Roseiconus lacunae: one gene and its partners. The protein of the gene in region 1 binds, or shares a complex with, the protein of each later gene. Links are inferred from orthologs where the notes say so. Each region holds a gene or a part of one and is shown in the gene's direction. Other genes may lie near its edges.

Region 1 (2,901 bases):
CCCAAACCCGATACGTCCCAGATTCTGAGACTTCGACCTGTTTGACCGCATCGTCGACGGGTTTGCCGAGTCCATGGGCGAGCAAGTATGGCGAACCCATCTGTTGGATAAACTGGGTGTCCAGCTTCCAACCTCCCAACGAATCGAAACTTTCGCATTCGACGAACACTTCTGCCGCGTCAGATTGGCGAAGTTGCCCGGACGCAAACAACGTCACGGCGGCGATAGCGGCGACCGTCCGGGAGAACCAACCACCGTAAGTTTGAGGAAAACACATCATGGGAGGGGTGAGTAGGGGAAGGAATCTTAGGGAAGCAAATTTTGCGGCGGTGACCCACAAGCGTTTGTGCCTGATTCAAATTCAGATTTCGCCCCGTAGCGGAAGCCGCCGAGGCTTTCGGTCCAGCCCATCGTCACCTTTCACTCCGTGAAAGCTGCGCACGTCATCGCTACTTTTGCGGAGCAAAAGGCGACTATGTTCGTCGCACTTCGGATGAAATTAAAAAGCCAAGGTTTTCGGCCCAGCGTCCTGCGAAATCCTGAATTCAAACTGAAACGCCGCGTCAGCCACTGCGTTTGCTTCGATAGGATACACCGTTTTCGGCGGAAAAGCTTGTCAGGGAACCCGGTTGTCGGCCGAGCTGCAGCGGGCGAAACCGGTGGCGGACTCCCCGAACGGCGGGGCCGGCTGTTTTGGGGCTGAGAAAATGGCCGGGTTCAGCTAAACTGGTCCGTCTCTTAGCATGATTCAAGAAAAATTCCCGACGGCTTGGCGGCTCCGATCGAATGACGTGGCTCGCCGCCGTGACCGAGTCTTCCCGGCTTCATAATTGCGTATGGCGACACTCGATTCCCAAACCAGTTCCAAATCGGACAGCCCGAACTCGTCCAACCGAATTTCATCCAGCAAAACTTCATCCAGCAAAACACAGTCCAGCCGCAAGATGCCCGAATCGACAGAAGGAACCACGGGGCCGACCAAGAAACGTGGCGTCCCGGAAGGATTGTGGTTGAAGTGCCCTGGTTGCGGGACCAGTGTTTACAAGAAGGAAGTCGAACAACGGCTGAACGTCTGTCCCAAGTGTGAGCATCACTTTTACGTTTCGGCGACCGACCGAATCAAACAAGTGATCGACGAAGGCACGTTCGAACCGATGAACGAACACTTGCGGCCGACCGATCCGCTGGAGTTTTCCGACCGCAAACGTTACGCCGACCGCTTGGTAGGCGAGCAAAAACGCACGGGATTGACCGACGCGGCACTGACCGGAACCGGCATGATCCGTGCCCGTCGGGTGGCGTTGGCGGTGACCGACAGCGCTTTCATCATGGGCAGCATGGGATCGGTCGTCGGCGAGCGACTGGCCCGACTGATCGAACATGCGACGACCCAAGATTTACCGCTGATCATCATCAGTGCCAGCGGTGGTGGTGCCCGGATGCACGAAGGGATCCTTTCGTTGATGCAGATGGCCAAGGTCAGCGCGGCGCTTGCCAAGTACGACAAGGCGGGCGGGTTGTTTATCAGCGTCCTGACCAATCCGACGATGGGTGGCGTCGCGGCTAGTTTCGCGTCACTGGGAGACTTGGTGTTTGCCGAACCGAAAGCCCTGATCGGATTTGCCGGTCCGCGGACGATCAAGGCAACGATCGGGATCGAACTGCCCGAAGGCTTTCAGACCAGTGAGTTTTTGCTCGAGCACGGCTACATCGATCGCATCGTGACTCGCAAGAACCTCAAAACTGAAATCGCCCGCGCGATCGATTACTGCGGTAAGTAGGCCACACTCGATGGGCATTTTTGATTCCGTCAAATCGATGCTTGGCGGCAGCGGCAAATCTGGCGGTGGCGGCCGAATCGATCTCAAGGAACGCTTCGCGCTAGAGCGAACGGCGGTCACCGGGACGATGGCAAAGTTCTTCGCGGCCAAGGACCTACACAACGACGGAAGAATCGTCGGCGTGAAGGTCTTGGACCCGGAAAAGGTCGAGGCATTTGAAGCACGCTTCCGCCATTTGAAAAAGCCTTCCGAAGGCGAAATCGCGATGAAGATGCGTCATCGCAACGTCGTCGAAACCTACGAAGTCGGCGTCTCCACCACCGGAAATCCGGTGTTAATCATGGAGTATATCGCCGGGCCGAGTATGCAGAACATCATCGTCAAGAAGCAGGAAGAGCACGTCGAAGGACGGCGTTTAGAACTGATTCAGTCGATGGCCGAAGCGCTACGGTATGTCCATTCGATGGAATTCATCCACCGCGACATCTGCCCGCGAAACTTTATCCTGACCCCGGATCGTGAAGACGTCAAACTGATCGACTTTGGCTTGACCGTCCCCGCCTTACCCCCGTACATGGCTCCGGGGAATCGCACCGGGACGCCGTTGTACATGTCACCGGAAATCGTTCGTCGAAGGGCGACCGACAAACGAGTCGACTTGTTTTCACTCGGAGTAACGTATTACTGCCTGATCGCGTTTCGGCATCCCTGGCAAGGTGAGGAAGTCACCGGCCGGGCGGCGCTCCATCATGATACGTCGCCTCCGATGCCACTCGGTGAAGCGTGCCAGAATGTGAATCCGCACCTCTCGCGGGCGATCATGCAAATGATCGAACCGAAAGTCGACGAACGCACCCCCACGATCGAGCACTTCATCCAGGCGCTCTCACGCGTCAAGGAAGTCTATCAAGACGGGGCGGCCAGCCCGATTCACTAGCCGAACCGGCTATCGGGCGCCGTTTCAGCCCGTTGCCAGACACCGCCGTCTAGAAGGGCTCGGGGCGACGTCGCGCTTCAAACGCCAAGCCTCCACGCCGGCCGACCGCCGGTGATTTATCGTTCTTAGCTGTCTTGCAAAAGCTTGGCTTGGACGGATACTTCCTGCGCAGTTACAAAGGGT
Region 2 (3,016 bases), on another replicon or contig:
TTTCCCAGGGCAGGGCGGTGAACTATGATGACGAGCCGGAATCACGCACGAGCTTTTCGCACCGAAATCTAATGACAAAGACCCGAGACTTCTTCGGCCCCTATCGCCTGGCCCGACTCATCCGTTCCGGCTCCACCGCCGAAGTCTGGGAAGCGATCGACGAAAATGACAATCAGCGCTACGCGCTAAAAATCTTGAAGGGATCGGTCGCCAAGGACAAAGGCGAAGTCAACTTGCTCAAGCACGAGTACAACGTCGGGCAAGACCTGCAGAACAGCCCGCGGATCATTCGGATCCTTGACCATCTTTATGCCAACGAGCGACCGTTCTTGGTGCTCGAACTATTCAGCGAATTGAACCTCAAACAGGCGCTGCGCCGCGGCCCGGATTCACTCGCCTACATGCTCAACAAAATTATCGAGCAGGCCGGCGAAGGGTTGTACTACATGCATACCCGAGGTTGGATTCACTTGGACGTCAAGCCGGATAATTTTTTGGTCAGCCGCGACGGCGAGACAAAACTGATTGACTTCACGATCAGCGAGAAAAAGAAAACCGGACTCGGAAAACTGTTCCACCGAGGTGGGCTCGCCAAGGGAACTCGCAGCTACATGGCTCCCGAGCAAATCCGCAGTAAGGTCTGTGACGAGCGAACCGATATCTATTCGTTTGGATGTGTCTTGTTTGAAATGGCGACCGGAAAGCCACCGTTCACCGGAGACACACCGAACGATTTGCTCAACAAACACCTCAACGCCCAAGTACCTAGCCCGATCGCTTACAACAACAACGTCTCAAAAGACTTTGCCGATATTGTCAAGCGAATGATGGCGAAGTCGCCAGGTAGTCGTCCCCAGTCGATGTGGGATGTACTGAAAGAAGTTCGCTCCATGGAGCTTTGGAACAAACGGCCTCGCAAGCCCGAAGTCAGCGTGTTTGACCACTTGCCAGGCATTCGCGGTGCGGACGATATGATCCGCAAACCAACCGCCGATGAACTCGATCCCGAACAGGACTAACAATAAATGGCCGGACCCGGATTAGATTTTGAATTGGAAATTGCGGAAACCGAAAACCGCATCAATGTGCTCGAACGGCAAACCGATCGCAACGAATCTGCCGAGGCAGAGTTGCGATCGCTGCGTTTGGATTTGGTCAAGCAATTGCGCGACGTTTACTCGGGGTTGGATCCCTGGCAAACGGTGCAGGTGGCGCGACACAAGAATCGGCCTTATACGGCAGACTATTTGAATCTGGCATTCGATGACTTTGTCGAATTGCATGGCGACAAGCACTTCGGTGATGACCGCGCGATGTTGTCCGGATTTGCCAAGCTGGATCGCTTCAAGGTCATGGTGCTCGGACACCAGAAAGGTCGAACGTTCAAGGAACGTGCCGCGTGCCACTTCGGCTGCGCCCATCCGGAAGGCTATCGCAAGGCGATGACGAAGATGCGGTTGGCGGAAAAGTACAAACTGCCGTTGATCTGCTTCATCGATACACCCGGAGCCTATCCGGGCGTCGGTGCCGAAGAACGAGGACAGGCTCAGGTGATCGCCGAAAGCATGTTCAAGATGAGCCAGTTGAAGACTCCGATCATCTGCGTCGTCATCGGCGAAGGTGGGTCCGGCGGCGCACTCGGAATTGGCGTCGGTGACCGGATCGCGGTTTTGCAGCACGCCTATTACAGCGTCATCAGTCCCGAAGGCTGCGCGGGCATTTTGTGGAAAAGTCACGAGCACGCACCGCGAGCCGCGACGGCATTGAAATTCACCAGCGACAATCTGAAGCGATTGGGTGTCGTCGATGATGTCATCGAAGAACCGCTCGGTGGGGCACATCGTGACCATCACCAAATGGCGTCGCGTTTGAAGTCGTACCTGGCGAAGACGCTCGCCGATCTGGAGACCAAATCGGTCGACGAGTTGCTCGATTCACGCTACGAAAAATTTCGTCAGATCGGCGTGTTTATGGAAGGGCAAGCTGAGCTTGCCGAGGCGTGATCGTGACGTTTGCTTGGTTGTCGACAACCAAGCAATTGCAGCCCGCGCTTGGTTGTCGACAACCAAGCCGCAGGGGCGGTCGCGTTGTTTTTCGTGATCTGTGTGTCCGGCCGTTTAGCGGCTGAGTATTCATTCCAGTGTGGCGTCTTAGGCCAGCCGAGGTCCATGCGTTTGGCTCGGCAGCGAAGCAACGAACGACCACCGTGGATGGTCGCAGGTCGGTTAGGAATTGGCCAAACCGGTCAAAACCGCCCTATTTGCAACGTCCGATAATCACTCTTATGTTGTATTCGCAGTGCGATTTTTCCCGTATTTGAGCAAGTTCGTGCGCCGATCGCCTGTTCCGCGCCGGTGGATTTTGCTGTGCCCTGCGTCTGTTCATCGCATCGCCGACTGCGTGACGTTTCGCTGAATGGTTGCCGCAGATTGTGCGGCCGACTGTGTCGCGTTGGGTTGCTCGGGAGCGTTTTCGAATTCGGCGTCGAATCGCTCCAAGTACGGTTGCAAAAAGTGATGGACTTCCGGAGGGATCACCGATTCGCTGCGGTCTAGATTCCGAGCGATGAAGCGTCCGCTGTTGCTGGCGACGATTTGTGATCGGATCGCGTCGCCCATTAGCGTGACCGCGAACAGCGTGATCAGCGTGCAGTACAGCGCTCCTTTAATTAGTCCAAACAATGCGCCGATTTGACGATCGAATTCTTTAAGTCGCATTCGGTCGATCGTCTCACGCACCATGTTGAATGCGACCCATATCACCAGCGATGTGCCAATGAACAGAATCAACATCGCCAGGAATAGATCCCAAGGCGGCTCGGCCTCGATCGATTGACTCAGCGGCTCGCGAAATCGATACGCAACGAAGTAGCTGACCACAATCGACGAGATCGATGCTAGTTGCCATGCAAATCCCTTCACGGCGCCAAACAGGCCCGCGCCGACGAGGATTGCTAGCATGACATAGTCGTAGGGTTGCATCGATCAATGGGCTCCTGCCAATGGGCTCCAGGGGG
Region 3 (2,869 bases), 350 kb from region 1 along the record:
AAGGGGAGTTTGGGATCCGAATCGAAGATGACATCCTGGTCACCGAAGACGGAAATGAAGTCCTCAGCGGATTTCCAAAGGGACTCGATGATTGTCATCTGATCCTGTAAAACCTCCGCCAATCACACGATCTTCACCTGACGAGACAGGCATGAGTAAAGGCAAGCAATCCAGCGGCGAGAGCGTTTTTGAACTCGACCGCATCCGGGATATTGTCAAGTTGATGGAAGAACACGACTTGACCGAAGTGGATCTCCAACAAGGAGACGACCGAATTAAGTTGGGCCGTGGCACTGCGATTCCGGTCGCACCGGCGGCGGTTCCGATGGCGGCACCGGCGGCCCCCGTGGCCCCGGCCGGTGGCGCGGCGGCACCGGCGGGCGGTGGCGATGACGGAACCATCACCATCAATTCCCCGATGGTCGGGACGTACTACGCCAAACCGAACCCCGAGGCGGAACCGTTCGTCCAAGTCGGTCAGAACATCAATGCCGACACGATTGTCTGCATCATCGAAGCGATGAAGGTGTTCAACGAAATCCCGGCCGAATGCAGCGGGCGCGTCGTCGAGATCCTGGTTTCCGACCAAGAAGCCGTCGATTTCAACAAGCCCTTGATTCGCATCCAACCGAATAACTAATTCACCGTGTTTCAAAAAGTATTAGTCGCCAACCGCGGCGAAATCGCGGTCCGAGTGATCCGCGCCCTGCGAGAGATGGGAATCGGTTCGGTCGCCGTTTACAGCACCGCCGACAAAGATTCCATGCATGTCCAGTTGGCCGACGAAGCCTACTGCGTGGGCGAAGCGAAGAGCGCCGAAAGCTACCTGAAGATCGACCAGATCATCGCGGCTGCCGAGGTTTCCGGGGCCGACGCGATCCATCCCGGCTATGGCTTCCTCTCCGAGAACGCACACTTCAACGAAGTTTGCCGGGAAAGCGGCTTCGAATTCATCGGCCCTAGCCCGGACGCGATGGAAAAGTTGGGCGACAAAAACACCGCCCGCTCGATGGCGATCGCCAATGATGTCCCCGTTGTCCCCGGCAGCGATGGCCTGATCGAGGACGACAGTAAGGCGATCGAAACGGCAAACAAGATCGGATTTCCCGTGCTGATCAAGGCAACCGCCGGTGGTGGTGGCAAAGGCATGCGGGTCGCCGAAGATGCCGATTCGCTGGAAAAAGCGCTCACCCAAGCCCGCACCGAAGCGCAGGCCGCGTTCGGCAACGGCGGCGTTTACTTAGAACGCTTCATCACCTCGCCGCGACACGTCGAAGTTCAGGTGATCGCCGACCAACACGGTAACGTCTGCCACCTCTTCGAACGCGACTGCAGCGTCCAACGCCGCCACCAAAAGCTGATCGAAGAGGCGCCCAGCCCCAACCTGCCGGTCGAAAAACGCAACGCCATTTGCGAAGCCGCCGTGCGGATGATCCGCGGAGCCAACTATAGCAACGCCGGAACGGTTGAATTCATCGTCGACCAAAACGACGATTTCTACTTCATCGAAGTCAACGCGCGGATCCAAGTCGAACACCCCGTGACAGAAATGATCACCGGAGTTGACTTGATCAAAGAGCAAATCCGTGTCGCCGCCGGTGAAAAGCTTTCGTTCGCACAAGACGAGATCACCGTCACCGGTCATGCGATCGAATGCCGGATCAACGCCGAAAACCCCGACAAGAATTTCATGCCCAATCCGGGCATGATCAACAAGTTCTATGCTCCCGGTGGATTGGGCGTTCGCTTTGATTCGCACGTCTACGGTGGCTATTGCGTGCCGCCCCACTATGACTCGATGATCGGAAAACTGATCGTCCATCGCCCGACGCGTGAAGAAGCGATCGCGACGATGCGACGAGCCCTGGCAGAAATTCAAACCGAGGGGATTTCCACCACCGCTCCGTTCCACGATGTCGTGCTGCAGCACCCGCTGTTTGTCGAAGGAAAGCACGACACCAAGTTCGTCGAACGCGAACTGATGGGCAACTGAGTTGACTGATTCGGCGTTGATCGGTTGGCTGATCGGGTTAGCGGTGGTTCCGCCGCTGATCATCAGTCTGATCAGCTTGTACCCGGTCCGCCGATTCGCAAGTCAGCTCGGATTGATCGCCAACCCGGGCGGTCACAGTACCCACACGAACGTCACACCGCTGGGCGGTGGAATCGGGATATGGCTGGGGATCATCCTCCCGATGATTGGCGGCACCCTGATCGTTTGCGGTATCGATCTCGGCTTCCATCAATCGCTGGGACTGCCGGATTCGGTCACCGTCTTTTTCTCCGGCATCCGCTCGCGACTGGGCCAGCTTTGGTGCCTACTCGGTGCCGGCACCGTGCTGTTCGCTTTAGGGATCTGGGACGATCGACGTGGTGCCCCGGTTGGATTGCGTCTCTTGATCGAGTTTGGCGTCGCCGCGTTTGTGGTCTACGTCATGGGCTTTGGCTTGACCGCGTTTATTGGGGCTCCGGCGCTAACGAATTTGTTGTCGGTGATCTGGATCGTCGCGGTGATCAATTCGTTCAATATGCTTGACAACATGGACGGGTTGTCCGGTGGTGTCGCCGCGATCATCGCCGCGTCGATGGCCGCGGTGATGCTGACCACGCCGGGCAGCGGTGGTAGCTTACCGCAACTATTCGTCGCCGGTTTACTGCTGTGCGTTTGCGGTTCGCTGCTGGGGTTTCTTTGGCATAACCGACCGCCGGCAAAGCTGTTCATGGGTGATGGCGGAAGCTATTTGGTGGGATTTCTGATCGCGGTATCGATGTTGATGGCAACCTTCGCATCCGAACCACGCCCCCATGCGGTGCTCGCGCCGATCTGCGCGATGCTGATCCCGATGTATGACATGGGAACGGTGTTGTG
Region 4 (2,775 bases), 350 kb from region 1 along the record:
GGTTTCACCGGCGACAGTTCGTCACTGTTGATCAGCCGCAGCGGGGCGTTGATGCTGAGCGACGGCCGATATAAGGAACAACTTGACGAAGAATGCCCTGGCTTGCGTTACGAAATCAAGTCGCCGTCACAGCGTCCCGACGCCTTTACCGCCGACGTGTTAGCCGGATCGGGGGCAAAGAAAATCGCAATCGAGTCGGACAGCATGACCGTCGCCGGGTTTAACGCGATCAAGTCAAAACTGCCCGAAATTGAGTGGGTCGATACCAGCGGCGTCTTGCTGAAGCAACGGATGATCAAGGACAGCGAAGAGATCGAAGTGCTTCGCAGTGCGGTCCGGATTAACGAGCGGGCGTTACAATCGGTGCTCGCCAAGCTCGGGCCAGACTGGACGGAACTCGAGGTCGCGTACGAATTGGAATCGACCATCCGAAGACTCGGCGCGACGGGTTTCAGTTTCGACCCAATTATCGGGGCCGGCCCAGGCGGTGCGAAGCCTCACTACAGTCCCGACCAGACCGTTCTGGGTGACCATTCGACGCTGCTGATCGACTGGGGCACCAAACTGGGTGGCTATGCGAGCGACCTGACGCGGTGTTTTCATTACGGCAATCCGCCGGCGAAATTTGCGGGGGCATACCAAGCGGTGCTCGATTCTCAACTCGCCGCGATCGACGCGATCCGGCCCGGTGCGACCGCAAAATCGGTGGACGAAGCCTCGCGATCGGTACTAAAAAAAGCGGGACTTGCCGAGTATTTTGTGCATGGACTCGGGCACGGCGTGGGACTGCAAATCCACGAATCCCCCCGCCTATCTGGGGTCAGCGAGGACATTCTTCAGCCGGGGATGGTGATCACCGTCGAACCCGGGGTGTATTTTGAAGGGGAGTTTGGGATCCGAATCGAAGATGACATCCTGGTCACCGAAGACGGAAATGAAGTCCTCAGCGGATTTCCAAAGGGACTCGATGATTGTCATCTGATCCTGTAAAACCTCCGCCAATCACACGATCTTCACCTGACGAGACAGGCATGAGTAAAGGCAAGCAATCCAGCGGCGAGAGCGTTTTTGAACTCGACCGCATCCGGGATATTGTCAAGTTGATGGAAGAACACGACTTGACCGAAGTGGATCTCCAACAAGGAGACGACCGAATTAAGTTGGGCCGTGGCACTGCGATTCCGGTCGCACCGGCGGCGGTTCCGATGGCGGCACCGGCGGCCCCCGTGGCCCCGGCCGGTGGCGCGGCGGCACCGGCGGGCGGTGGCGATGACGGAACCATCACCATCAATTCCCCGATGGTCGGGACGTACTACGCCAAACCGAACCCCGAGGCGGAACCGTTCGTCCAAGTCGGTCAGAACATCAATGCCGACACGATTGTCTGCATCATCGAAGCGATGAAGGTGTTCAACGAAATCCCGGCCGAATGCAGCGGGCGCGTCGTCGAGATCCTGGTTTCCGACCAAGAAGCCGTCGATTTCAACAAGCCCTTGATTCGCATCCAACCGAATAACTAATTCACCGTGTTTCAAAAAGTATTAGTCGCCAACCGCGGCGAAATCGCGGTCCGAGTGATCCGCGCCCTGCGAGAGATGGGAATCGGTTCGGTCGCCGTTTACAGCACCGCCGACAAAGATTCCATGCATGTCCAGTTGGCCGACGAAGCCTACTGCGTGGGCGAAGCGAAGAGCGCCGAAAGCTACCTGAAGATCGACCAGATCATCGCGGCTGCCGAGGTTTCCGGGGCCGACGCGATCCATCCCGGCTATGGCTTCCTCTCCGAGAACGCACACTTCAACGAAGTTTGCCGGGAAAGCGGCTTCGAATTCATCGGCCCTAGCCCGGACGCGATGGAAAAGTTGGGCGACAAAAACACCGCCCGCTCGATGGCGATCGCCAATGATGTCCCCGTTGTCCCCGGCAGCGATGGCCTGATCGAGGACGACAGTAAGGCGATCGAAACGGCAAACAAGATCGGATTTCCCGTGCTGATCAAGGCAACCGCCGGTGGTGGTGGCAAAGGCATGCGGGTCGCCGAAGATGCCGATTCGCTGGAAAAAGCGCTCACCCAAGCCCGCACCGAAGCGCAGGCCGCGTTCGGCAACGGCGGCGTTTACTTAGAACGCTTCATCACCTCGCCGCGACACGTCGAAGTTCAGGTGATCGCCGACCAACACGGTAACGTCTGCCACCTCTTCGAACGCGACTGCAGCGTCCAACGCCGCCACCAAAAGCTGATCGAAGAGGCGCCCAGCCCCAACCTGCCGGTCGAAAAACGCAACGCCATTTGCGAAGCCGCCGTGCGGATGATCCGCGGAGCCAACTATAGCAACGCCGGAACGGTTGAATTCATCGTCGACCAAAACGACGATTTCTACTTCATCGAAGTCAACGCGCGGATCCAAGTCGAACACCCCGTGACAGAAATGATCACCGGAGTTGACTTGATCAAAGAGCAAATCCGTGTCGCCGCCGGTGAAAAGCTTTCGTTCGCACAAGACGAGATCACCGTCACCGGTCATGCGATCGAATGCCGGATCAACGCCGAAAACCCCGACAAGAATTTCATGCCCAATCCGGGCATGATCAACAAGTTCTATGCTCCCGGTGGATTGGGCGTTCGCTTTGATTCGCACGTCTACGGTGGCTATTGCGTGCCGCCCCACTATGACTCGATGATCGGAAAACTGATCGTCCATCGCCCGACGCGTGAAGAAGCGATCGCGACGATGCGACGAGCCCTGGCAGAAATTCAAACCGAGGGGATTTCCA

What was found.
Region 2: the proteins of accD (region 1) and FYC48_RS16695 are in contact, whole or in part, in a solved structure (PDB 8UXZ), measured with the Escherichia coli proteins. The link is inferred for Roseiconus lacunae from one-to-one orthologs.
Region 3: the proteins of accD (region 1) and accC are in contact, whole or in part, in a solved structure (PDB 8UXZ), measured with the Escherichia coli proteins. The link is inferred for Roseiconus lacunae from one-to-one orthologs.
Region 4: the proteins of accD (region 1) and accB are in contact, whole or in part, in a solved structure (PDB 8UXZ), measured with the Escherichia coli proteins. The link is inferred for Roseiconus lacunae from one-to-one orthologs.

The regions. Positions count from the first base shown.
Region 1 is NZ_VSZO01000001.1:468,840-471,740, forward strand. The notes cover bases 12-2,862. They hold accD (acetyl-CoA carboxylase, carboxyltransferase subunit beta), read left to right. Parts: upstream 12-944; coding sequence 945-1,781; downstream 1,782-2,862. Other genes in these bases: FYC48_RS01630 (FAD-dependent oxidoreductase), read right to left, coding at 12-280; FYC48_RS01640 (serine/threonine protein kinase), read left to right, coding at 1,792-2,718. Also shown: more of FYC48_RS01630, read right to left, coding at 1-11.
Region 2 is NZ_VSZO01000012.1:99,416-102,431, reverse strand. Bases 49-3,014 are described here. They hold FYC48_RS16695 (acetyl-CoA carboxylase carboxyltransferase subunit alpha), read left to right. Parts: upstream 49-1,025; coding sequence 1,026-2,003; downstream 2,004-3,014. Other genes in these bases: FYC48_RS16690 (CvpA family protein), read right to left, coding at 2,382-2,981; FYC48_RS16700 (serine/threonine-protein kinase), read left to right, coding at 72-1,019. UniProt on the Escherichia coli protein: Component of the acetyl coenzyme A carboxylase (ACC) complex. First, biotin carboxylase catalyzes the carboxylation of biotin on its carrier protein (BCCP) and then the CO(2) group is transferred by the carboxyltransferase to acetyl-CoA to form malonyl-CoA.
Region 3 is NZ_VSZO01000001.1:818,538-821,406, forward strand. Bases 1-2,819 are described here. They hold accC (acetyl-CoA carboxylase biotin carboxylase subunit), read left to right. Parts: upstream 1-646; coding sequence 647-1,993; downstream 1,994-2,819. Other genes in these bases: FYC48_RS02820 (M24 family metallopeptidase), read left to right, coding at 1-110; accB (acetyl-CoA carboxylase biotin carboxyl carrier protein), read left to right, coding at 152-640; FYC48_RS02835 (MraY family glycosyltransferase), read left to right, coding at 1,995-2,819. In the rest of the region: more of FYC48_RS02835, read left to right, coding at 2,820-2,869. UniProt on the Escherichia coli protein: This protein is a component of the acetyl coenzyme A carboxylase complex; first, biotin carboxylase catalyzes the carboxylation of the carrier protein and then the transcarboxylase transfers the carboxyl group to form malonyl-CoA.
Region 4 is NZ_VSZO01000001.1:817,658-820,432, forward strand. What follows is about bases 51-2,775. They hold accB (acetyl-CoA carboxylase biotin carboxyl carrier protein), read left to right. Parts: upstream 51-1,031; coding sequence 1,032-1,520; downstream 1,521-2,775. Other genes in these bases: FYC48_RS02820 (M24 family metallopeptidase), read left to right, coding at 51-990; accC (acetyl-CoA carboxylase biotin carboxylase subunit), read left to right, coding at 1,527-2,775. In the rest of the region: more of FYC48_RS02820, read left to right, coding at 1-50. UniProt on the Escherichia coli protein: This protein is a component of the acetyl coenzyme A carboxylase complex; first, biotin carboxylase catalyzes the carboxylation of the carrier protein and then the transcarboxylase transfers the carboxyl group to form malonyl-CoA.